3 regions of the Devosia honganensis genome follow, and region 2 is predicted to be linked to each of the others. Evidence: predicted binding sites of a transcription regulator. Region 2 holds the regulator's gene; each other region holds the start of a gene.
The links. The regulator PhoB, encoded in region 2, activates phosphate uptake and scavenging genes when phosphate is short. The targets are predictions, from matches to a motif close to TGTCATNNANCTGTCAT.

Region 1 (7,448 bases), on a different contig from region 2:
TAACGCGGCAGGCCCACAATAGTCGCATCGGCGCGCGGGGCATAAGCCGATTGTGGGGGGCGCGACGGTTTGGCTGTGGGAAAGGGAGGAAGGAGGATGCCCCGTCCGGCGCCACTGCGGGGCTTCGCGTGGATTGCCGGGACGAGCCCGGCAATGATGGGGGGCGGGGGCGTGGCGTCAATGCCTGGCCGGCTCGGCGAACAGGTCGTATTCGTCGCTGTCGGTGACGGTGACCGGGACGATGTCGCCGATCTTGATGCCGGTGGCGTTGTCGACGATGACCTGGCCGTCGACTTCCGGGGCGTCCCATTTGGAGCGGGCGATGGCGCGGTTCTCGTCCGGGCGGACGTCGTCGACGATGACCTCGATGGTGCGGCCGACCCTGGCGCGCAGCCGTTCGAAGGAAATGTCCTGTGCCACTTCCATCAGCCGGGCGAAACGCTCGTCCTTGACCTCGTCGGGCACGGCGCCCTCGAGCGCGTTGGCGGGGGCACCGGTGACGGGCTCGTAGCGGAAGCAGCCGGCGCGGTCGATCCCGGCTTCTTCCAGCCAGTCGAGCAGGAACGCGAAATCCGCCTCGGTCTCGCCGGGATAGCCGACGATGAAATTGGAGCGGATGGCCAGGTCCGGGCAGATTTCCCGCCACTTCCTGATCCGGTCCAGCGTCTTTTCCTGATTGGCCGGACGGCGCATGGATTTGAGCACGGAAGGGGAGGCGTGCTGGAAGGGAATGTCGAGATAGGGCAGGACCAGGCCCTCGGCCATCAGCTCGATGACGGCATCGACATGAGGGTAGGGATAGACGTAATGCAGGCGCACCCAGGCGCCGAGATCGCCCAGTTCCCGGGCCAGATCGTAGAATTTCGCCTTGACCGGGCGGCCGCGATATCTGCTCTCGGCATATTTGATATCGACGCCATAGGCGCTGGTATCCTGCGAGATGACCAGCAGTTCCTTGACGCCGGAACGCACCAGCCCCTCGGCTTCCGACAGGATGCCGGCGGCGGGACGCGACACCAGGTCGCCGCGGATCTGGGGGATGATGCAGAAGGAGCAGCGGTTGTTGCAGCCTTCGGAAATCTTCAGATAGGCGTAGTGGCGCGGGGTGAGCCGCAGGCCGCTTTCGGGCACCAGGTCCACGAACTTGTTGGGCACGGGCGGCAGGTGGTCGTGAACGGCACTGACCACGCTTTCATATTGATGCGGGCCGGTGACGGCGAGGACGCTGGGATGGGTCTCCCGGATCAGGTCCTCCTCGACGCCGAGGCAACCGGTAACGATGACGCGACCGTTCTCGTTGAGCGCCTCGCCGATGGCCTCGAGGCTCTCCTGCTTGGCGCTGTCGAGAAAGCCGCAGGTATTGACCAGCACCACATCGGCGCCTTCGTAGTCGCGGCTGAACGCATAGCCCTGCGCGCGCAGGGTCGTCATGATGCGCTCGCTGTCGACGAGCGCCTTGGGGCAGCCGAGGCTGACTAAACCGATTTTGGGCGCCTGGGTCATGCGCGGGTCGATGTCCGGTTCTCTGTCTGGATGGCGCGTCATACAGAAAGTCGGGCGGCTGCGCAATGTGACCGCCCTGCCAGCAGGGCGGGGCAGGGTTGCGAGGGGCGGAGGGGTGGGGCCGGAAAGGCGGTCAGGCGGGCGGCTTGGGCGGGGTGCGCTTTGCCGTGCGGCGGGGCTTGTGGGTTTCGCCGGCCCTGGTGGCGGGGGCGCGCTTGGCCGCGGCGGGCGGCGACGGCGGAACGGGCGCGGGGGCCGGGGTGGCCGGCGCTGCGGGTGGGGCGGGCGGCGCGGGCGGAACGTGGGGCACGGGCTCGGTGGCGGGGGTGAAATATTCGTCGGCCTCGGCGTAGTCGGCTTCCTCGCCCTCCTCGGCCAGGTCGCGGATGGCGTCGCGCACCTCGTCCAGCAGCGAGGCGGAATAGCGCGAGCGCTGCACGGTGTCGCCGGCCGCCTCATGGCTCTTGAACCAGACCAGCAGCGCCTCGCAGCCAATGCGCAGGGCGATGAAGGCGAACAGGCCGAAGACCACGATCTCGAGCAGGCCCCAGAGCCCGTCACCGAAACCGGTGCCGAAGCGGAAGAAGAAATGGCTGATGGCCCAGAGCAGGATGGCGGCGAGGCCCAAAGCATAAAGGATCGGCATCAGGCGCGGCGCCAGGATCGCATCGAGACGGAACAGGGTCTGACGGGTCAGGAGGCGTTTGAGATCGTCCAGGGTCATCTTGTCCTCGATAGTCTGGGCCATGCGGGCCAAAGGGCGCCGTCCGGCGCTTCCCCCCGAAAACACCATTTTCGAATCGGCCTGACAAGACTCCTCGCCACCGGCAGTTCGGCGGGACGCGTTGCGAAGCGTGGATTCATTCCTCCGGCGGGGAGCAAGGGCACGGCTATCGCCGACGAATGCCGATGGGTTCCCCTCACGCTTGTGGGGAGTGTTCATTTCCCCACAGGGGGCTTCCCTCGGGCTTGACCCGAGGGCCTCTATCCACGTGCAGGAAACCCGGGTTTCAGGACGCCCAGGCCGGCCCTCGGGTCAAGCCCGAGGGCAGCAAAGTGCTTGTGTGGGCAACAAAAATCAATCCAGGAGGGTCCAAAGTAAACACTCCCTGGGAGGGAGGCGAAGGGAGCGGAGGCGCGGATTTATCCATGCGGCGTTGGCCGGCAGAGGGAACTCAGCCCGTGGGGCCGAAGATCGCTTCGAAGCGGGCGCGCAGCACCGAATCGACCTCGGCCATGGACAGCAGCACGCCCAGATCCTCGAAGGAGGTGACCCCCTGATCGGCGATGCCGCAGGGCACGATGCCGTCATAATGGGAAAGATCGGGAGCGATATTGAGGGAAATGCCGTGGAAGGTGATCCATTTGCGCACCCGCACGCCGATGGCGGCGATCTTGTCCTCGCGCCCGAAACCCTTTTCGGGCCGCGGGACCCACACGCCGACGCGGCCCTCGCGGCGCCCGCCGGCGATATTGTGGGCGGCGAGGGTGTCGATGACCCATTGCTCCAGCCCCTGCACCAGGCAGCGGATGTCGCGGCCGCGCCGCGTCAGGTCGAGCATGACATAGGCCACGCGCTGGCCGGGGCCGTGATAGGTGTATTGCCCGCCGCGCCCGGCGGGGTAGACCGGAAAGCGCGGATCGAGCAGGTCCCCGGGCCGGGCCGAGGTGCCGGCGGTGTAGAGCGGGGGGTGTTCGAGCAGCCAGACCGCCTCCGGCGCCGTTCCGGCGGCGATGGCGGCGACCCGCTCGTCCATCATGGTGAGGGCCGCCGGATAATCGAGCGGCGCCTCGAAAATGCGCCATTCGACCGCCTGGCCGTCGCCGCGCCAGAGTTTTGCGCCGCTTTGGCACGTTTCGTCCGGGCTCGTTAACACTTCCATAACCAGAGCTGACCGACTTTCCTCGTTACCGAATCCGCACGCGGGGCGCGGATCATCTCGCTCGAACGTCTTATCTATGAACACATTGGACAATATTGAAGTCGATATCACGGTGGAGCTGGGCGCGACCACCATGCCGATCCACCATTTGCTGCGCATGGGGCGCGGCGCGGTGATCGAACTGGACGCCACCGAGGACGATCCGCTGAGGATCTACGCCAACAATACGCTGGTCGCCAAAGGCGAGGTCAATGTGGAAGAAGGGCAATTGCGCGTCTTCGTCACCGAAAAGACCGCCCGGGGCGGCTGAACCGGGAGCGCCGGCCGGACCGTCCGCCGGCGGCGGCGCCGAAGTCTCCACAAGCCGGAAGAATGACGATTTATCCGCTTGAGGTTGTGGAGGAGCTTTGCTACACCGCACTCGCTTCGGTGCCGCTGGCGCAGAAGCTTCTACCACACAGTGCGGTCGTGGCGGAATTGGTAGACGCGCAGCGTTGAGGTCGCTGTGCCGCGAGGCGTGGAAGTTCGAGTCTTCTCGACCGCACCATGTCACTTCGGTGACGACGAGGAAGCTGCCTGCGGGCGGCTTTTTTGTTTTTGGGGCCTCGCCATTCGAGCATAGCTCTCATGGCCTTCACACCTGAAATCGCTCCACCGGAGCGATTTCGCCGCGAAGCGGCCGGTGTGAAGTCATCGATCCTTCATCAAAGCTTCAAGCAAGCGTCAAGCGCGCTGACTAGAGAGACCGCGGCGCGCCGGTGGTTTCGGTTGGTTTCGGATGGTTTCGTCTCTCCGGCCCGGCGCCGCAGATGACAGGTCCGGCCGGTGCCGGGCCGGCCTATTGGGAGACTGACATGAAGACCGTGAACCGCGTGGGCCTCGCCGCCCTTTCGCTGATGCTTTCGACTTCGGTGGCGCTCGCGCAGACCGAAATCAACTGGTGGCACTCCATGGGTGGCGAACTGGGCGCGCGCCTGGAAGGCATCGCCGCCGATTTCAACGCCAGCCAGTCCGACTATGTGGTGGTGCCCTCCTATCGCGGCGAATACGAGGAATCGATGGTCAACACCATCGCCGCCTTCCGCGCCGGCGAGCAGCCGCACATCGTGCAGGTCTATGAAGTGGGCACCGGCACCATGATGGCCGCCAAGGGCGCCGTCTATCCGGTCTATCAACTGATGGCCGACCATGGCAGCAATTTCGACCCGAGCGCCTACCTGCCGGTGGTGACGGGCTATTACACCGACACCGAGGGCAACATGCTCTCGATGCCGTTCAACTCCTCGACCCCGATCCTCTACTATAACAAGACCGCCTTCGAAGCCGCCGGCCTCGACCCGGACGTGGCGCCCAGGACCTGGGACGACATCGAAGCCTTCAGCCAGCAGATCATCGACGCCGGCGCCGCAAAATGCGGCTTCACCATGGCCTATACCGCCACCTGGCTGGGCACGGAAAACCTCTCGGCCCTGCACAACGTGCCCTATGGCACGCTGGAGAACGGCTTCGGGGGCCTGGGCAGCGAGCTGACCTTCAACCACGACCTGGCCGTGCGCCTGTGGGAGAAGCTGGCCGAATGGCAGCAGTCCGGCGTCTATTCCTATGGCGGCACCGCCGGCGGCGCCGACAACGCCCCGAAATTCTACTCGGGCGAATGCGCCATCTACATGAACTCCTCGGCCTCGCGCGCCGGCGTGCTGGCCAATGCCGACGGGTTCGAGGTCGGCTTCGGCATGCTGCCGGTGTTCGGCGACGTCGCGGGCGCGCCGCAGAACTCGATCATCGGCGGGGCCACGCTGTGGACGCTGGCCGGCCACGAGGACGCCGAATATGAAGGCGTCGCGCAGTTCCTGACCTATCTGTCCTCGCCGGAAGTGCAGGCCGCCTGGCACCAGGCCACCGGTTACCTGCCGGTTACGCTGGCCGCCTACGAACTGAGCCAGGAACAGGGCTATTACGACGCCAATCCGGGTTCGGACATCGCCATCCAGCAGATCAACCTCAACCCGCCCACCGAGAACTCGAAGGGCGTGCGCTTCGGCAACATGCCGCAGATCCGCACCGTGGCCGACGAGGAACTGCAGGCCGTGCTGAACGGCTCCAAGACCGCCAGGGAAGCGCTGGATTCCGCCGTCGAGCGCGGCAACCAGATCCTGCGCGAATTCGAAGCCGCCAACCAGTAAGCGCGCTCACCCTATCGAAAGGCCGGCTCCGGCGGGGCCGGCCTTTCACCATCCGGACAGGCGGACGATGGAAACCAAGCGAACGATTTTCCCCAACAAGGGGCTGCCCTATCTGCTGGTGGCGCCCCAGTTGATCATCACCTTCATCTTCTTCATCTGGCCGGCCAGCCAGGCGGTGAAATCCTCGTTCGAGCGGCAGGACCCGTTCGGCATGTCCACCCAGTTCGTCGGGCTGACCCATTATCTGCGCCTGTTCCAGGACCCGTACTACCTCGCCTCGATCGGGCGCACGGCGCTGTTCGCGGTGGCGGTGACGGCCATTTCCATGGGCTTCGCGCTGGTGCTGGCGGTGGCGGTGAGCCGGCTGATCCGCTCGGCGCAGGCCTATACGACGCTGCTGGTCTGGCCCTATGCGGTCTCGCCGGTGGTGGCAGGCATATTGTGGTGGTTCCTGTTCAACAGCGCCACCGGCATATTGCCCTTCGTGCTGCGCTATTTCGGGGTGAACTGGAACGCCAACCTCAATGGCGACCACGCCATGATCCTCATCATCGTGGCGGCGAGCTGGAAGCAGATCTCGTATAATTTCCTGTTCTTCGTGGCGGGGATGCAGTCGGTGCCCCATTCGCTGACCGAGGCGGCGGCCATAGACGGCGCCGGGCCGTGGAAGCGATTCTGGACCATCGTGTTCCCGCTGCTCTCGCCCACCACCTTCTTCCTGTTCATCGTCAATGTGAACTACGTCATGTTCGACACGTTCGGCATCGTCGCCGCGACCACGGAGGGCGGGCCGAACCAGGCCACCAACATCCTGGTCTACAAGGTCTATTCGGACGGGTTCATCGGCCTCAATATCGGCTCCTCCTCGGCGCAGTCCGTGGTGCTGATGCTGTTCGTCATCCTCCTGACCTTCGTGCAGTTCCGCTATGTGGAACGGCGCGTGCAGTATTGAGGCACCCCATGGTCGAGAACCGTCCCTTCCTCAATCTCCTGACGCATCTGGTGCTGGTGCTGGGTGTCGTCATCGTCGCCTTCCCGGTCTATGTGGCGGTGATCGCCATGACCCACACCGAAACCGTGCTCAATACCGGCGCGCCGCTGCTGCCGGGGGGCGAGCTGTTCGCCAATCTGGAAAAGGTGTGGAACTTCGATCCGCCGGGCCTGCCGCCGTTCCGGGTGATGGTGTGGAATTCGACGCTGATGGCGCTGATCATCATGGCCGGCAAGATCGCCATCTCGATCGTCTCGGCCTATGCCATCGTCTATTTCCGCTTCCCCTTCCGGGTGCTGGCCTTCTGGATCATCTTCATCACGCTGATGCTGCCGGTGGAGGTGCGCATCATCCCCACCTATGAGGTGGTGGCCAATCTGGGCATGCTCAATTCCTATGCCGGGCTGACCATTCCGCTGATCGCCTCGGCGACCGCCACTTTCCTGTTCCGGCAGTTCTTCATGACCGTTCCGGACGAATTGATGGAGGCGGCGCGGGTGGACGGGGCCGGGCCGGTCAAGTTCTTCTTCGATATCCTGCTGCCGCTGTCGCGCACCAATATCGCGGCGCTGTGCATCATCCTGTTCATCTTCGGCTGGGTCCAATATCTCTGGCCGCTGCTGGTGACGACGCGGGAAGAGCATTTCACCCTGATGATGGGCGTCAAGCAGATGGCCGGCGCCCAGGAAGTCGATCCGCAATGGAACATCATCATGACCGCCGCGGTGCTGGCCATGCTGCCGCCCGTCCTCATCGTCATCCTCATGCAGCGCCTGTTCGTCAAAGGCCTCGTGGAAACGGAGAAATAGCCAGATGGCAAATATCGACCTCAGACATGTCCGCAAGGTCTATCCGGGCAATGTCACCGCCATTCACGGGCTCGACCTC
Region 2 (7,448 bases):
CACGATATGGGGGATCATCAGCCCGACAAAGGAAATGACGCCGGAAAAGGCGACGGCGGCGCCGGTGAGCAGGGCGCAGACGATGAAGACGACGAGGCGGAAGCGCCCGGCGGGGATGCCCAGCGAGGTGGCCGATTCATCGCCCAGGGTCATGGCGTTGAGATAGCGGGCGCGGAATAGCAGATAGGCGCCGCAGCCGAACAGGGCGGCGAGGGGAAAAAGCAACTGGTTCCATTGCGCCAGCCCCAGCCCCCCCAGCATCCAGAACAATACCGTATGGGCCGCGCGCGGATCGCCGAGGAAAATGCCGAGGCTGCCTGCCGAGGTGATGACGAAACTGACCGCGACCCCGGCCAGCACCAGCCGACCGGCGCTGGTGGACCGGGTGAGGCCGGCGGCGCCCACCACGATCACCGTGGTCACCAGCGCGCCGACAAAGGCGAAAAAGGGCAGCGTCGCCAGGCCCAGGATCATGCCGGTATGCAGCAGGGCGATGATGGCGCCGAGCGCGGCGCCCGAGGAAATGCCCAGCAGATGCGGATCGGCCAGCGGATTGCGCGTCACCGATTGCAGCGCCGCGCCCACCAGGGCCAGGCTGGCGCCCACGGTGGCGCCGAGGATGACGCGGGGCAAGCGCACTTCCCATACGATATTGTCGCGGCCGGGCGACCAGGCGATCTCGACGCTGCCGGGCATGAGGTGGGAGGCGATGACGCCCCAGACCACATCGAGCGGAATGCCGACGGCGCCCACGCCCACGGCGGCCGCCATGGTGAGGACGAGCAGCAGGACGAGGCCGGCCACCAGCAGGGGCAGATGATGCAGCAGCCAGTGGCGGGGACCGGGGACGAGGTGGCGGTGGGACATGGAACCTGCGAAGGACGAAAAGGCCTCTCCCACCATGGGGAGAGGAGAAGAGCGGAGAGGAGCGGGGGCGGCGCCTAGCTCCGGAAGGCGGCAGCGAGGCGCTTGATGGCTTCGATATTGCGGGGCCCCGGGGTGGCCTCGACATATTCGAGGACGACGAAACGGTCCTCGGCCACGGCGGGGATGTCCTTGAAGGCCGGGTTGGATTTCATGAAGTCGATCTTCTGTTCGGCGGTGACCGCACCGTAATTGACGATGACGACGACATCGGGATTGCGCTCGATGACCGGCTCCCAGCCGATCTCCACCCAGCTCGAGGCGACGTCGTCCATGATGTTGACGCCGCCGGCCGCTTCGATCAGCGCCGTGGGAATGGCATAGCGTCCGGCGGTGAAGGGCTTGTCCTCGCCCGAATCGTAAACAAAGACATCGACGGGGTTGCCGAGGGCCGGCAGCGAGGCGGTGAAATCGGCCAGTTCGGCCTCGTAGCCCGCAACCAGCGCCTGGGCGTCTTCTTCCTTGCCGAAGATGCGGCCCAGATTGATGAGGTCGGCATAGACGTCGCCCATCGACGCCTTGGCCTTTTCCATGACGTGGATGCAGCTCTCGGTCAGTTCATAGACGGAGATGCCGAACTGGGCGAGGCTGTCCGGCGTGACTTCGCCGCCGACGCGCATGCCATAGTTCCAGCCGGCGAAGTAGAAATCGGCGTCGGCACCCAGCAGGACTTCCTTGGTGGGATATTCGGGCGACAGCTCGGGCAGTTCGGCAACCCCGTCCCGCAGGCGCTCGTCCAGCGTCTTCCAGCCGGAAACGCCGGTATAGCCCACCATGCGGTCGGACAGGCCGAGCGCCAGCATCATCTCGGTGAGGTTGACGTCGTTGGAGACGGCGCGGGCCGGAGCGCTCTCGAAGGTCACCTCGCGATCGCAGCTCTGGACCGTGACGGGAAAGCCGGAGGCCGCCGCCGGGACGGCGAGCAGGGCGCAGGCGGCCAGGGTGGCGGAAAAGGCGACGGGCAGGCGGATCATTTTATGTCTCCCTCAAATGATCGATCGAGATGGAAGGAAAAGCGCGGCTGGCCGGTGACCGGATGGTGGTCGATGGCGGCGCCGACGGAAAAGACGGAGCGGATGGCGTGGGGCGTCAGCACGTCGAGCGGCGCGCCCAGCGCCACCTGCCGCCCATGCTCCAGCACCAGGATGCGGTCGGCATGGGCCGAGGCCAGGGCCAGATCGTGCAGCGAGACGATCACGGTGGTGGAGAGGCGTGCCAGCAATGAGAGCACTTCGAGCTGGTGGCGGATATCGAGGTGATTGGTGGGCTCGTCGAGGATGAGCAGGTCCGGCCGCTGCACCAGGGCGCGGGCGATCATGGCCCGCTGCTTCTCGCCGCCCGAAAGCGTCGCGAAGTCGCGCGCGGCCAGATGGGTCAACTCCATCAGGCCCAGCGCCTGTTCCACCGGCGTATAATCGTGGCCGGAAAGCGCGCTCTGGTGCGGGGTGAGGCCCAGCTCGACGATTTCGGCCACGGTGAGCCCGAAATCGGAGGCGCTTTCCTGCAGCACGGTGGCGACGCGCCGGGCGAAGGCGCGGGGCGGCAGCGTCCAGATATCGGCGCCGTCGATATGGACGTGGCCGGCGCCGGGACGATGGAAGCGGTAAAGGCAGCGCAACAGGCTGGACTTGCCGGCGCCATTGGGGCCGACCACTGCCAGCATTTCACCGGCGGCAACGGAGAATCCGAGATTTTCGATGATGGGCCCATGGCCCGGCGGTCCCCAGGCGAGGCCGGAGACGGTCAGTCGTGCCGGGCTCGGGCCGGTCAGGCGGTCAGGGATCTTCATGGCGGGCACCCATGGAATCGGGGGCGTCGCCAAGCGAGGAGATCACACTGAGAATCGCAATGGAAAAATCTGCGTCAGCCATCGTCTTCCCCCGCGGCACACCCCGGCCGGGTTTCAGGTTGCGTCGATGGCAGGTCTCCTGGCTTGCGGGTCACGGCGTTTCCGAACCTTCCCATCCCCGGACGTGTCGGGGGACAGTGGCAATCACGGAAAAGCTCACCGCTTACAGTTGCGGGGGCAGCCACGGCTTTGCGCCCTGATGGGTACGTCGCACCGTGTTCCCTATTATTTCCCCTTGGATGCGACCGCGGGGAAACCAAACGACGCGGTGTTTATGCGTTGGGCGGGAGGGGGAGTCAATGGGACGGGCCGGGATGCGTCGGCGGGCTCCCTAGAGGCTTTCATGTTTTGACGGAATCGGCGACCAGCGCTCCCTCCCCCTTGAGGGGAGGGTTGGGGAGGGGGTGGATTTGCGGATCACCGAAGGACCCCCACCCCCGACCCCTCCCCTCAAGGGGGAGGGGAGCAAGAAGGCGCTGATCCGCTTGACAGTGAAAGGCTCTAGGCGGTCTGGGCGAATCTCTCGTCGAAGGCGTAGCCGGCGCCGCGGACGGTGCGGATGGGGTCGGCTTCGCGGCCGCGATTGATGGCGCGGCGGAGCCGGCCGATATGGACGTCGACGGTACGCTCGTCGACATAGACGTCGTTGCCCCAGACGCCGTCCAGCAGTTGCTCGCGCGAGTAGACGCGGCCGGGATGGCGCATGAGATATTCGAGCAGCCGGTATTCGGTGGGACCCAGATGCACGTCGCGATTGGCGCGGCGCACCCGATGGGTGGTGCGATCGAGCTCAAGATCGCCTACCTTGAGCGCGGCGGTGACGAGATTGGGATTGGCCCGGCGCAGCAGGGCGTGGATGCGGGCGACCAGTTCGGGCACGGAGAAGGGTTTCACGACATAGTCGTCGGCACCGGTGGTAAGGCCGCGAACCCGCTCCTCCTCCTCCCCGCGCGCGGTGAGCATGATGATCGGCACGCGTGCGGTTTCGTCGCGCGCCCGCAGGCGCCGGCAAAGCTCGATCCCGGATATTTCCGGCAGCATCCAGTCGAGCAGGATGAGGTCGGGCAGTTTTTCCTGGACGGCGTGCTGGGCCTCGTCCCCGCTTTCGGCGGTCACCACGCGGAAGCCTTCGGCCTCGAGATTGTAGCGCAGCAGAATGGCGATATCGCCTTCGTCTTCGACAACGAGAATTGTCGCCGGCATGGTCATGCTCCGTCGTTCGGCGCCCGGGCGGGAGGCCGATATTTATGTTCCGACCGCACCCTGCGATGCTTGTCAGGCCTTGATCTGGGTGCGTTGCAGTTCCTGCACTTCGCTGGTGAGCTGCTTGCCGGTGGCAAGGTAATAGGCGCGCTCGGCGATATTGGTCGCGTGATCGCCGATCCGTTCCAGGTTCTTGGCGCAGAACAGCAGATGCGTGCAGGTGGTGATGTTGCGCGGGTCCTCGAGCATATAGGTCAGGAGCTCGCGGAACAGCGAGGTGTACATGGCGTCGACCTCGTCGTCGCGGTTGCACACCTCGACGGCGGCGGGCGCCTCGCGGTTGGCATAGGCGTCGAGCGCGTCCTTGACCTGGTGCAGGACCAGCGCGGTCATGTTCCGCACGCCATTATAGAAAGTGGGCTGGAGATTGATGCCCTCGAGCTTGAGCGAGCGGCGCGCCAGTTGCTTGGCCATGTCCCCGATGCGCTCCAGATCGTTGGCCACGTGAATGGCGGTGACGATGGCGCGCAGATCGCTGGCCATGGGCTGGCGGCGGGCGATCATGGAGACGGCCATGTCGTCGATGCGGCGCTGCATGTCGTCGATGCGCTGGTCGGCGGCGATGGTCAGGTCCGCCAGCTCGCGGTCGAGCTTCAGCAGCGATCGGGTGCCGTTCTCGATGGAGACTTCCACAAGCCCCCCCATTTCCGCGATGGACTGGGCGAGGGCGGCGAGCTCGTCGCTATAGGCGGTGACGATATGTTCGGAAGCGGTATTGGGCATGGTGGTTTCCTTCCCGCGGTCAGCCGATGCGGCCCATGATGTAGTCCTGGGTCTGCTTGTTCACCGGATTGGTGAAGATGTCCTCGGTGTCGCCCTGCTCGATGAGATTGCCCAGATGGAAGAAGGCGGTTTTCTGGGAAACGCGGGCGGCCTGCTGCATGGAGTGGGTGACGATGACGATGGTGTAGTTCTCGCGCAATTCGTCGATCAGTTCCTCGATGACGGCGGTGGCGATGGGATCGAGCGCCGAGCAGGGCTCGTCCATCAGGATCACCTCCGGTCCCACCGCGATGGCGCGGGCGATGCAGAGACGCTGCTGCTGGCCGCCGGAAAGACCCGTGCCGGGCTCGTTGAGGCGGTCCTTGACCTCCTCGAACAGGCCCGCCTTGCGCAGGGAGGACACCACGATCTCATCGAGATCCGCCTTGCTGCGCGCCAGGCCGTGGATGCGCGGGCCATAGGCGACATTGTCGTAGATCGACTTGGGGAAGGGATTGGGTTTCTGGAACACCATGCCGACGCGGGCGCGCAGCTCCACCACGTCGAGGTCGGGGGCGTAGATGTCCTGGCCGTCGAGTTCGATGCGGCCTCCCACCCTGGCGCCCTCGATGGTGTCGTTCATGCGGTTGATGCAGCGCAGGAAAGTGGACTTGCCGCAGCCCGAGGGGCCGATAAAGGCGGTGACGGCGTGATCGGGGATGTCGATCGAGATGCCGTGCAGGGCCTGCTTGGCGCCGTAATGGACGGTGACGTCACGGGCGGTGAGGCGGATGGAGGGCTCGACGAGCTCGGCAGCGTTCATGATGGTGTCCGGGGTAGGGCTGGCCGTCCTGGCCTTGCCGGCAAGAATATCCATGTTTCTCAATCTCCTTAAACACGCTTTTCAAGGCGCGAGCGCAGGAAGATGGCGATGGCGTTGAGAAAGATCATCAGCGCCAGCAGCACCAGAATGGCGGCGGAAGTGCGGGGCTCGAAGAAATTGCGGTTCTCGTTGGCCTGCCAGAGATAGATCTGGACGGGCAGGGCGGTCGCCTGCTCCACCGGCGTGGCCGGCACGGCGGCGACGAAGGCGTTCATGCCGATGAGCAGCAGCGGCGCGGTTTCGCCCAGCGCCTGCGCCACCCCGATGATGGTGGCCGTCAGGATGGAGGGGAAGGTGACCGGCAGGACATGGTGGAACACCATCTGCGTCTTGCTGGCGCCCATGCCCAGGGCGGCCTGGCGCAGGGCCGGGGAGACGCCCTTGAGCGCGGCGCGGGTGGCGATGATGATGGTGGGCAGGGTCATCAGGGTCAGCACCAGCCCGCCGGCCAGCGGCGCCGAGAGCGGCAGGCGGAACCAGTTGATGAAGACCGCCGCGCCCAAGAGGCCGAAGACGATGGAGGGCACCGCCGCCAGATTGTTGATATTGACCTCGATCAGGTCGGTCAGGCGCGATCTGGGCGCGAATTCCTCGAGATAGATGGCGCTGCCGACCCCGATGGGCACCGCCAGCACGATCACGATCAGCATCATCCACAGCGAGCCCATGAGGGCGCCGAGCAGGCCGGCCGAAGCGGGCGCGGAACGGCTGTCGACATTGGTGAACAGCGACCAGGCGAAGCCCTGCGAAATGGTGCCATTCTCGACGAACAGGTCGATGAGGGCGCGGGCGGGGGCGGAAAGCTGCTGCTGGGCATCGCCCAGTTCACGGTTGATATTGCCCTTGATCCAGTTGTCGGTATTGGCCGAGGCGAGCAGGTCGACGGTGACGGTCTCGCCCAGCAGGCCGGGATCGGCGACGAAAATCTCCCGCACGCGGTGGCGCGCATCGGTCTCGGTGATGGTGAGAATCTGGCGTGCGTCGATTTCATAGCCGGCGGGCGCCGCCTGGCGCAGCCCGGCCTCGATGACGTTGTTCCAGTTGAGCATCGCCACCTGACGCTGCCAGGCCAGGCTCTGCGCGCGATAGTCGGCATCCGACTGGCCGGCCTCGCGCACCGGCGCCGGATCGACCTTGAGCAGTTCGGGATCGAAGGTGATTTCGAGGCGGATATTGGACTGGGTGAAGGCGGGGATGCCCTTGCGCAGCACGTCGGTGAACAGCAGGGCCACGAAGCCCAGCGCCAGGACGATGGCGACGACGCCGAACGCCCGGAACAGCCGTTCGCCGGCGTGGCGCCGCGCCAGGCCGGCGCGGACGCGCTCGCGGCGCGCGGCGGCCTGGCCGAGGGATGTGCTGGTCATTCGTACTGCTCCCGGAAGCGGCGGACGATGTAGAGGGCGACGATGTTGAGGCAGAGCGTCATGATGAACAGCGTCAGGCCCAGCGCGAAGGCGACCAGCGATTGCGGGCCGGTGAAGTCGGTGTCGCCGGTGAGCTGGTTGACGATGGAAACGGTGATGGTGGAGACCGGCTCCAGCGGATTGCCCCGCAATATCGGCGAATTGCCGGCGGCCAGCACCACGATCATGGTCTCGCCGATGGCGCGGCTGACGGCGAGGAGGAAGGCGCCGACGATGCCCGGCAGGGCGGCGGGCAGCAACACGTTGCGGATGGTTTCGGACTGGGTGGCGCCCAGCCCGTAGGCGCCGTCGCGCAGGGTGCGCGGCACCTGGTTGAGGATGTCGTCGGACAGCGAGGAAATGAACGGCACGATCATCACGCCCATCACCAGCCCCGCCGTCAGCGCGCTGGTGGCGCTGATAT
Region 3 (7,448 bases), 850 kb from region 2:
CGCCGATGAAGCGCAGGGTGATGTGGTAGTTTTCCGGATCGATCCAGCGGGCGCCGAACAGGCCGCCCCGCTTCAGCGACAGGGCGAACTCGACATCGGCGGGGATTTCGAGGCCGGTGAACAGCCGGGGCATCCTGATCTTCCTCGGGTCCGCGATTCGTCCCCCGACCCTAACACAATCGGTTCAACGGGCCAGTCCCGGTGTCGCAGGCGTCCATTTCTTCTTGTCAATCAACCGGTCACTCCCCATATTCCCCCGCAAGTGGCAACGCCAATTGCCCCCGGCGGTCACTGAACCGCTGCTTCTATTGGGAAAGGAAACCTGAATGGCTGAATATGACCGTCAGACCCTCAATGCGCGGGCCGGCTCGGCCTTGGCCATCGACGAGGGCCTGCGCAGCTACATGTTGCGCGTCTACAACTATATGGGCCTCGGGCTGGTGGTGACCGGCCTGGTCGCCTATTTCACCAGCCAGTGGGCAATGGCCAGCCAGGCCAATGCCGAACTGCTCTATGCGAGCCCCCTGGCCTGGGTGCTCATGCTCTCCCCGCTGGCCTTCGTGCTGGTGCTGAGCTTCGGCATCAACAAGCTCTCGGTGGGCGCGGCGCAGGCCGTGTTCTGGGCCTTCGCGGCCGTGATGGGCCTGTCGCTGTCCTCGATCTTCCTAGTCTATACCGGCACCTCCATCGCCAAGGTGTTCTTCATCACCGCCGCCACTTTCGGCGCGATGAGCCTTTACGGCTACACCACCAAGCGCGACCTGACCGGCATGGGCAGCTTCCTGTTCATGGGCCTTATCGGCATCATCATCGCCTCGATCGTGAACATCTTCATGCAGTCCTCGATGATGGAGTTCGTCATCTCCGTGGTGGGCGTGCTGATCTTCACCGGGCTGACCGCCTATGACACCCAGAAGATCAAGGAAAGCTACTCGGAAGCCTATGGCGCCGACGTGATGACCAAGAACGCCATCATGGGCGCGCTTTCGCTCTATCTCGACTTCATCAACCTCTTCCTGATGCTGCTGCGCCTGTTCGGCAACCGCGAGTAAGGGAAAAGGCTCGCACGAAGCGGGCGAATTGTTTGGACGCCAAAAGGGGCCGCGGCTTACAAAAAGCCGCGGCCCCTTTTTCCTGCGCGTGGCTCAAATGACCGATATCGTCCTTCGCACCTTCTCCTGGTCCGACATTCCCGCCATCACCGCGATCTATCGCCATTATGTCGAGACCAGCGCCGCCACCTTCGATATCGAGCCGCCCGGCGAGGCGGAGATCGCGCAGAAATATGCCGGGCTGAAACTGCTCGGCCATCCGCTGATCGTGGCCGAGCGGGCCGGCGCGGTCCTGGGCTATGCCTCTGCCAGCTTCTACCGCCCCCGCGCCGCCTATCGCTTCACCGCCGAGGATTCCATCTATCTCGATCCGGCCGAGACCGGAAAGGGCATCGGCCGGCTGCTGCTGGGCGAATTGCTGCTCCAGGCCAGGGCAGCCGGCTTCCGGCAGATGCTGGCGGTGATCACCGCCGACACCGACAATTCGGTGCGCCTGCACGAAAGCTTCGGCTTCCAGCGCGTCGGCTATTTCACCGGCGTGGGGTTCAAGTTCGACCGCTGGCACGACGTCGTGCATCTGCAAAAGATGCTATAGGCGGGGCCGGTTTCAGAACATGCGGGAGCTGCCCTATCCCACCACCATCAGGTCGGGATCGAGCACCCGCAGCACCTGCGCCAGGTCATGGCCGCGCCTGAGGATGCGGCCCTGCTGGTTGACCACCATGTACTGGCCCTGGCGCTGGCGCAGGCGGGGATCTTTCTCGACGACGAAGAGCGGACGCTCGGAGACCCGGGCATAGATGGAGAACAGCGCCCGGTCCTTGAGGAAGTCCATGGCGTAGTCGCGCCATTCCCCCGCCGCGACCTTGCGGCCATAGACCGACAGGATCTGCATCAGCTCGCGGCGGTCGAAGGCGATGACCGGCGCCACGCTCCGCCCCGGATGCGCCTGCGGCTCACCCACATGCACCAGTGCCAGATTGCGCCTGGACTTATCGGGGGGACCCTGCACGCGGCCCTCTATCCTGTGTCACCTCGCCGTCATGATCGGCTCATTCGCCGCTTTAGGCAAGGGGCCAAAATTCCCCATTTCAGCCATGTTTTTTCCCTGACCACGCCCCATTGACCCGGCATCTTCCAAGCATTGCCTCCAGTGGCTGGCAACCGGACCGACCGAGCCCCCAAACCAAGACGTCCGGTTGCCAGCCTCCCTTTTCAAGTTGACCGAAAGTCAGTCGCGCTCGTTCCAGCCCCCGGAACGGGCGCTTTTTTTTCGGAAAATCCTGTTGCAGGTTTTTCCTCTGCGTCATCTCGTTACGAGGCGATATTCCCGCCTTCCCACCGGGTCATTCCCGCGCATGCGGGAATCCCTGTTCGATCGGCGGAAGGGGAACGGAGATTCCCGCGTTCGCGGGAATGACACCGTGAGCGGGAAGGATATCTTGGAAAACCGCGAGCTCGTAACAGGCTTCAAAAACTATAGGCGGCGGCGCCCAGTATGGGGCCGGGCAGGCCGTTGCGCTCCTGCTGCACGAGGACGGCGAAGCCGGCATGGTCGGCCTGGCCCAGCTCGGTGAGCGGCAGCTTGATCTCGGCGCCCGCCTCTGCCTCCCACATGCCCACGATCTGCCGCCCGGTGACCACCTGGGTGTAAACCATGGTCTTGCCGGCGTTCTCGCCCCTTTCGATGACGACATCGGCCCGGTCCAGATAGCTGACCAGCCAGATGACCGCATCCTCGAGGCCGGGATCGGCCGGCACCACCACGCGGAGCATGTCGCCATGCGCCTCCAGCCCGACCGCGAGGGGCAGTTGCGCCGAGGTGACCGCGTCGTGCACCGCATCGCGGCGCGAGCCCACCACGCCCTCGGCGCCGTTGACCACCATTTGCGGGGTGAAGATGCGCGAGGAGCCCCAGCTACGCGCATAGGCGCGCTGGCGATCGGAAAAGCCCTTGTCCCCGAACGTGTCCTCCCAGCCGATATAGTCCCAGTAATCGACGTGATAGGCCAGCGCCACCACGTCCTCGCGCTGGGCCAGGCTGGTGAGCAGCGCATCGGCGGGCGGGCAGGACGCGCAGCCCTGGCTGGTGAACAATTCCACCACCGCCTTGGGATTTTCCCGCGCGTCCCCGGCCGCGGGCGCGCCGGCAAGCGCGAGCGAGATGGCAGGACCCAGGATGAGGCCGACGAGGAGGCGGGCGGACATGGGCATGGTTGTAGGCCGGAGCCGGCCGCCCTGCCTAGTCAAAAGAGGGTGAGAGCGCGTGTTGCGCGCATGGCGATCCCCGTGAGAAAAAATGGCGGCCCCCCGGGACCGCCATTCTCGAGCCCGGAGCGCCGAACGATCCGATAAAATCGGATCGAGCGCTCCATGCCGTTTATGATCGCATCGGATCGGTCCGGAAACCGCTGCGCACTTTCCGGTCCGATGCTCTATGCCGCCACCAGGCTGCGCAGCACGTAGTGCAGGATGCCGCCGCTCTTGAAATAGTCGAGCTCGTTGGCGGTATCGATGCGGCAGCGGGTCTCGATCTCGAGCGCCTCGCCATTGGCGCGGGTGATCTTCACCTTGACCATGGCGCGCGGCTCGATCTCGGCCACCCCGGCGATATCGACGGTTTCCGAGCCGTCGAGCCCGAGGCTCTGCCAGCTCTCGCCCTCCTTGAACTGCAGCGGGATGACGCCCATGCCCACCAGGTTGGAGCGGTGGATGCGCTCGAAGCTCTGGGCGATGACCGCCTTGATGCCGAGCAGATTGGTGCCCTTGGCCGCCCAGTCGCGCGAGGAGCCGGTGCCATATTCCTTGCCCGCGAACACCACCAGCGGCGTGCCCTGGGCCTGATAGGCCATGGCCGCGTCGTAGATCGGCATCTGCCCGCCGGAGGGGCCCCTGGTGAAGCCGCCCTCGACCCCGTCCAGCATCATGTTCTTGATGCGGATATTGGCGAAGGTGCCGCGCATCATCACCTCGTGATTGCCGCGGCGGGCGCCGTAGGAATTGAAGTCCCGCGGGGCCACCTGGCGCTCGGTGAGATACTGGCCCGCCGGCGTCGCGGCCTTGAACGAGCCGGCCGGGGAGATGTGGTCGGTGGTGATGGAATCGAGGAACAGCGCCAGCACCCGCGCGCCCTCCACATCGGCCACCGGCTTGGGCTCCATGGTCAGGTCGTCGAAATAGGGCGGGTTCTGCACATAGGTGGACGCGGAATTCCAGCCATAGGTCTGGCCGCCCTCCACGGCGATGGCCTGCCAGTGCTCGTCGCCCTTGAACACGTCCGAATAGCGCGAGCGGAACATCTCGGCATTGACATGCTCGCGCACGATCTCGGCGATCTCGTGATTGGTGGGCCAGATGTCCTTGAGATAGACCGGCTTGCCGTCCCGGTCCGTGCCCAGGGGCTCGGTGGTGACGTCGACATGGAGCGAGCCGGCCAGCGCATAGGCCACCACCAGCGGCGGGGAGGCCAGATAGTTGGCGCGCACGTCCGGATTGACCCGTCCCTCGAAATTGCGGTTGCCCGAGAGCACCGAGCAGGCCACCAGCTGGTTCTCGTTGATGCAGTCGGAAATGGCCTGCGGCAGCGGGCCGGAATTGCCGATGCAGGTGGTGCAGCCATAGCCGACGAGATTGAAGCCGATGGCGTCCAGATCGTCCTGCAGCCCTGCGGCGGTGAGATAATCGGTCACCACCTGCGAGCCGGGCGCCAGCGAGGTCTTGACCCAGGGCTTGCGGTTGAGCCCCAGCGCCCGCGCCTTGCGGGCGACGAGCCCGGCCGCGACCAGCACCGAGGGATTGGAGGTATTGGTGCACGAGGTGATGGCGGCGATCACCACATGGCCGTCCTCGAGCCCGAAGCTCTCGCCCTTGACCGGGAAGGCGGCCTCCTCGGGAATGTCGTCGACGCCGGTGGCGCCTTCGTCGACGAAGCGCGATTCCTGCTTGTCTTCCGGCAGGCGGGTGCGCTCGATGCGGCCGCCGGACAATTCGGGCAGCACCTGGGCGAAGGCGGATGCGGCGTCCTTGAGCGCCACGCGGTCCTGCGGGCGCTTGGGCCCGGACATGGAGGGCACGACGGTGGAAAGGTCCAGCTCCAGCGTGTCGGTGAACACCGGATCGGGCGTCTCGGCGGTGCGGAACATGCCCTGGGCCTTGGAATAGGCCTCCACCAGCGCCACGCGCTCGGGATCGCGCCCGGTGGTGGCCAGATATTTGAGCGTATCGGCATCGACCGGGAAGAAGCCGCAGGTGGCGCCGTATTCGGGCGCCATATTGGCGATGGTGGCCTGATCCTCGAGGCTGAGATAGTCGAGGCCCGGCCCGAAGAATTCGACAAACTTGCCCACCACGCCCTTCTTGCGCAGCATTTCGGTGACGGTGAGCACCAGGTCGGTGGCGGTGATGCCCTCGTTGATCCGGCCGGTCAGCTTGAAGCCGACGACCTCGGGGATGAGCATGGTGATGGGCTGGCCCAGCATGGCCGCCTCGGCCTCGATGCCGCCCACGCCCCAGCCCAGCACCGCCAGGCCATTGACCATGGTGGTGTGCGAATCGGTGCCCACCAGCGTGTCGGGATAGGCGACGGTCTCGCCGTTTTCGTCCTTGGTCCACACCGTCTGGGCCAGATATTCCAGGTTCACCTGGTGGCAGATGCCGGTGCCGGGGGGCACGACGCGGAAATTGTCGAAGGCCGACTGGCCCCAGCGCAGGAATTCATAGCGCTCGCCATTGCGCTCATATTCGAGCTCGACATTCTGCGCGAAGGACAGCGGCGTGCCGAAGCTGTCCACCATCACCGAATGGTCGATGACCAGATCCACCGGCACCAGCGGGTTGATCTTCTGCGGATCGGCGCCCAGCCTAGCGGTGGCGTCGCGCATGGCGGCCAGGTCCACCACCGCCGGCACGCCGGTGAAATCCTGCATCAGCACCCGCGCCGGGCGGTACTGGATCTCATATTCGGAGGTGCGGGTCTTGAGCCATTCGGCGATGGCCAGGATATCCTGCTTCTTGACGGTGCGGTCGTCCTCGAAGCGCAGCAGGTTCTCCAGCACCACCTTCATCGAGCCGGGCAGCCGGGAAATGCCGGGAAGGCCGTTCTTTTCCGCCTCGGCGATGGAATAATAGGTATAGGTCCGGTCGCCGACGGTGAGGGTCGACTTGGATTTGAAGCTGTCTATCGAGGTCATGATGATCCGCCCTTCTTGCTGCTGACGCGGTTTCCGGGCAGATGGGGCCGAGCGAAAGAGCCGCGATTTCTGGAATGACTCCAATCTCAATGACTTATAGTCAATTGCCCGGGCCCTTGCCAGTCATGCCTTGGGTTCAATACGAGATGGGGCCATGACGCAACGGCAAGTCTTTCCACGGCTTTTCCTCAGAACCTCGGACCTCGCCTGCGGGCGGGGCGGCATGGTGCTGGCCCGAAACCTCGCCCTCGCGGTGGCGCCGGGCACGGGCCTGCTGCTGCGCGGCCCCAACGGGGCCGGCAAGTCCACCCTGCTGCTCACCCTGGCCGGCCTGCTGCCGCCGCTGGCCGGCACGATCGAGATCGAGGGCCACGACCCCGAAGCGGGGAAAATCCTCCACCATTGCGGGCACCGCAACGCCGTCCGCGCCCGGCTGGGCGTGGCCGAGACGCTGAAATTCTGGGCCGCCATCAACGGCGCCACGGGCATGCCGGCCGGGGCGGCGCTGGAGCGCGTCGGGCTGGGCCGGCTCGCCCGGCTCGACGCCGCCTATCTCTCGGCCGGCCAGCAGCGGCGCCTGGCGCTGGCGCGGCTGCTGGTGTCGCGCCGCCCGCTCTGGCTGCTGGACGAGCCCAGCGCCGCGCTCGATGCCGAGGGACAGGCGCTGCTCGGCAGTCTGCTGGAGGAGCATTTCGCCGCGGGCGGGCTGGCTGTGATCGCCACCCACGACGCCATCGCCGCCGATGGACTGGCCACTCTCACCCTGGGGGGCGCGGCATGAGCGGCTTTCGCAGCGTCCTGAGGCGGGAATTGCGCCTCGCCCTTGCCGGGGGCAGCGACATGCTGACCCTGGTGCTGTTCTTCGTCATCGTAGGCGCCATCGTGCCCTTCGCGGTGGGGCCGGACCGGCAATTGCTGGCGCGCATCGCCCCCGGCATCGTCTGGATCGCCGCCTTCCTCTCGATGCTGCTGGGGCTGGACCGGCTGTTCCGGCCCGACCGCGAGGACGGCACGCTGACCCTCTACCGGCTGGCCGAATTGCCGCTTGCCGCCGCCATTGCCGCAAAAGTGATCGCCCACTGGCTGACCGCCGCCCTGCCGCTCATCCTCGCCTCGCCCTTCCTCGCCATGATCCTGGCCATGGACGAGCCGACCTTCTGGCGCACCCTGGCCTCGCTGGCGCTGGGCACCCCGGCGCTGGCCGCCT

Region 1: the regulator PhoB is predicted to act here: its motif matches at 4,075-4,091, upstream of ugpB (sn-glycerol-3-phosphate ABC transporter substrate-binding protein UgpB).
Region 3: the regulator PhoB is predicted to act here: its motif matches at 2,081-2,097, upstream of ACFOOL_RS05085 (DUF2794 domain-containing protein).

Annotation. Positions count from the first base shown of each region.
Region 1 is NZ_JBHRYD010000013.1:2,255-9,702, forward strand. Features, by position in the region: gene rimO (30S ribosomal protein S12 methylthiotransferase RimO) at 178-1,503, opposite strand; gene ACFOOL_RS13260 (DUF4282 domain-containing protein) at 1,637-2,251, opposite strand; gene lipB (lipoyl(octanoyl) transferase LipB) at 2,679-3,386, opposite strand; gene ACFOOL_RS13270 (FliM/FliN family flagellar motor switch protein) at 3,463-3,696, shown strand; gene ACFOOL_RS13275 (hypothetical protein) at 3,759-3,884, shown strand; tRNA gene ACFOOL_RS13280 (tRNA-Leu) at 3,849-3,933, shown strand; gene ugpB (sn-glycerol-3-phosphate ABC transporter substrate-binding protein UgpB) at 4,241-5,569, shown strand; gene ugpA (sn-glycerol-3-phosphate ABC transporter permease UgpA) at 5,637-6,521, shown strand; gene ugpE (sn-glycerol-3-phosphate ABC transporter permease UgpE) at 6,530-7,369, shown strand; gene ugpC (sn-glycerol-3-phosphate ABC transporter ATP-binding protein UgpC) at 7,374-7,448, shown strand, end outside.
Region 2 is NZ_JBHRYD010000001.1:218,208-225,655, reverse strand. Features, by position in the region: gene ACFOOL_RS01060 (FecCD family ABC transporter permease) at 1-867, opposite strand, end outside; gene ACFOOL_RS01055 (ABC transporter substrate-binding protein) at 942-1,898, opposite strand; gene ACFOOL_RS01050 (ABC transporter ATP-binding protein) at 1,895-2,713, opposite strand; cobalamin riboswitch at 2,826-3,050, opposite strand; gene phoB (phosphate regulon transcriptional regulator PhoB) at 3,275-3,976, opposite strand; gene phoU (phosphate signaling complex protein PhoU) at 4,049-4,759, opposite strand; gene pstB (phosphate ABC transporter ATP-binding protein PstB) at 4,779-5,561, opposite strand; gene pstA (phosphate ABC transporter permease PstA) at 5,630-6,985, opposite strand; gene pstC (phosphate ABC transporter permease subunit PstC) at 6,982-7,448, opposite strand, start outside.
Region 3 is NZ_JBHRYD010000001.1:1,064,076-1,071,523, forward strand. Features, by position in the region: gene thpR (RNA 2',3'-cyclic phosphodiesterase) at 1-133, opposite strand, end outside; gene ACFOOL_RS05075 (Bax inhibitor-1/YccA family protein) at 327-1,052, shown strand; gene ACFOOL_RS05080 (GNAT family N-acetyltransferase) at 1,150-1,647, shown strand; gene ACFOOL_RS05085 (DUF2794 domain-containing protein) at 1,681-2,064, opposite strand; gene ACFOOL_RS05090 (DUF1223 domain-containing protein) at 2,523-3,260, opposite strand; gene acnA (aconitate hydratase AcnA) at 3,488-6,241, opposite strand; gene ccmA (heme ABC exporter ATP-binding protein CcmA) at 6,396-7,022, shown strand; gene ccmB (heme exporter protein CcmB) at 7,019-7,448, shown strand, end outside.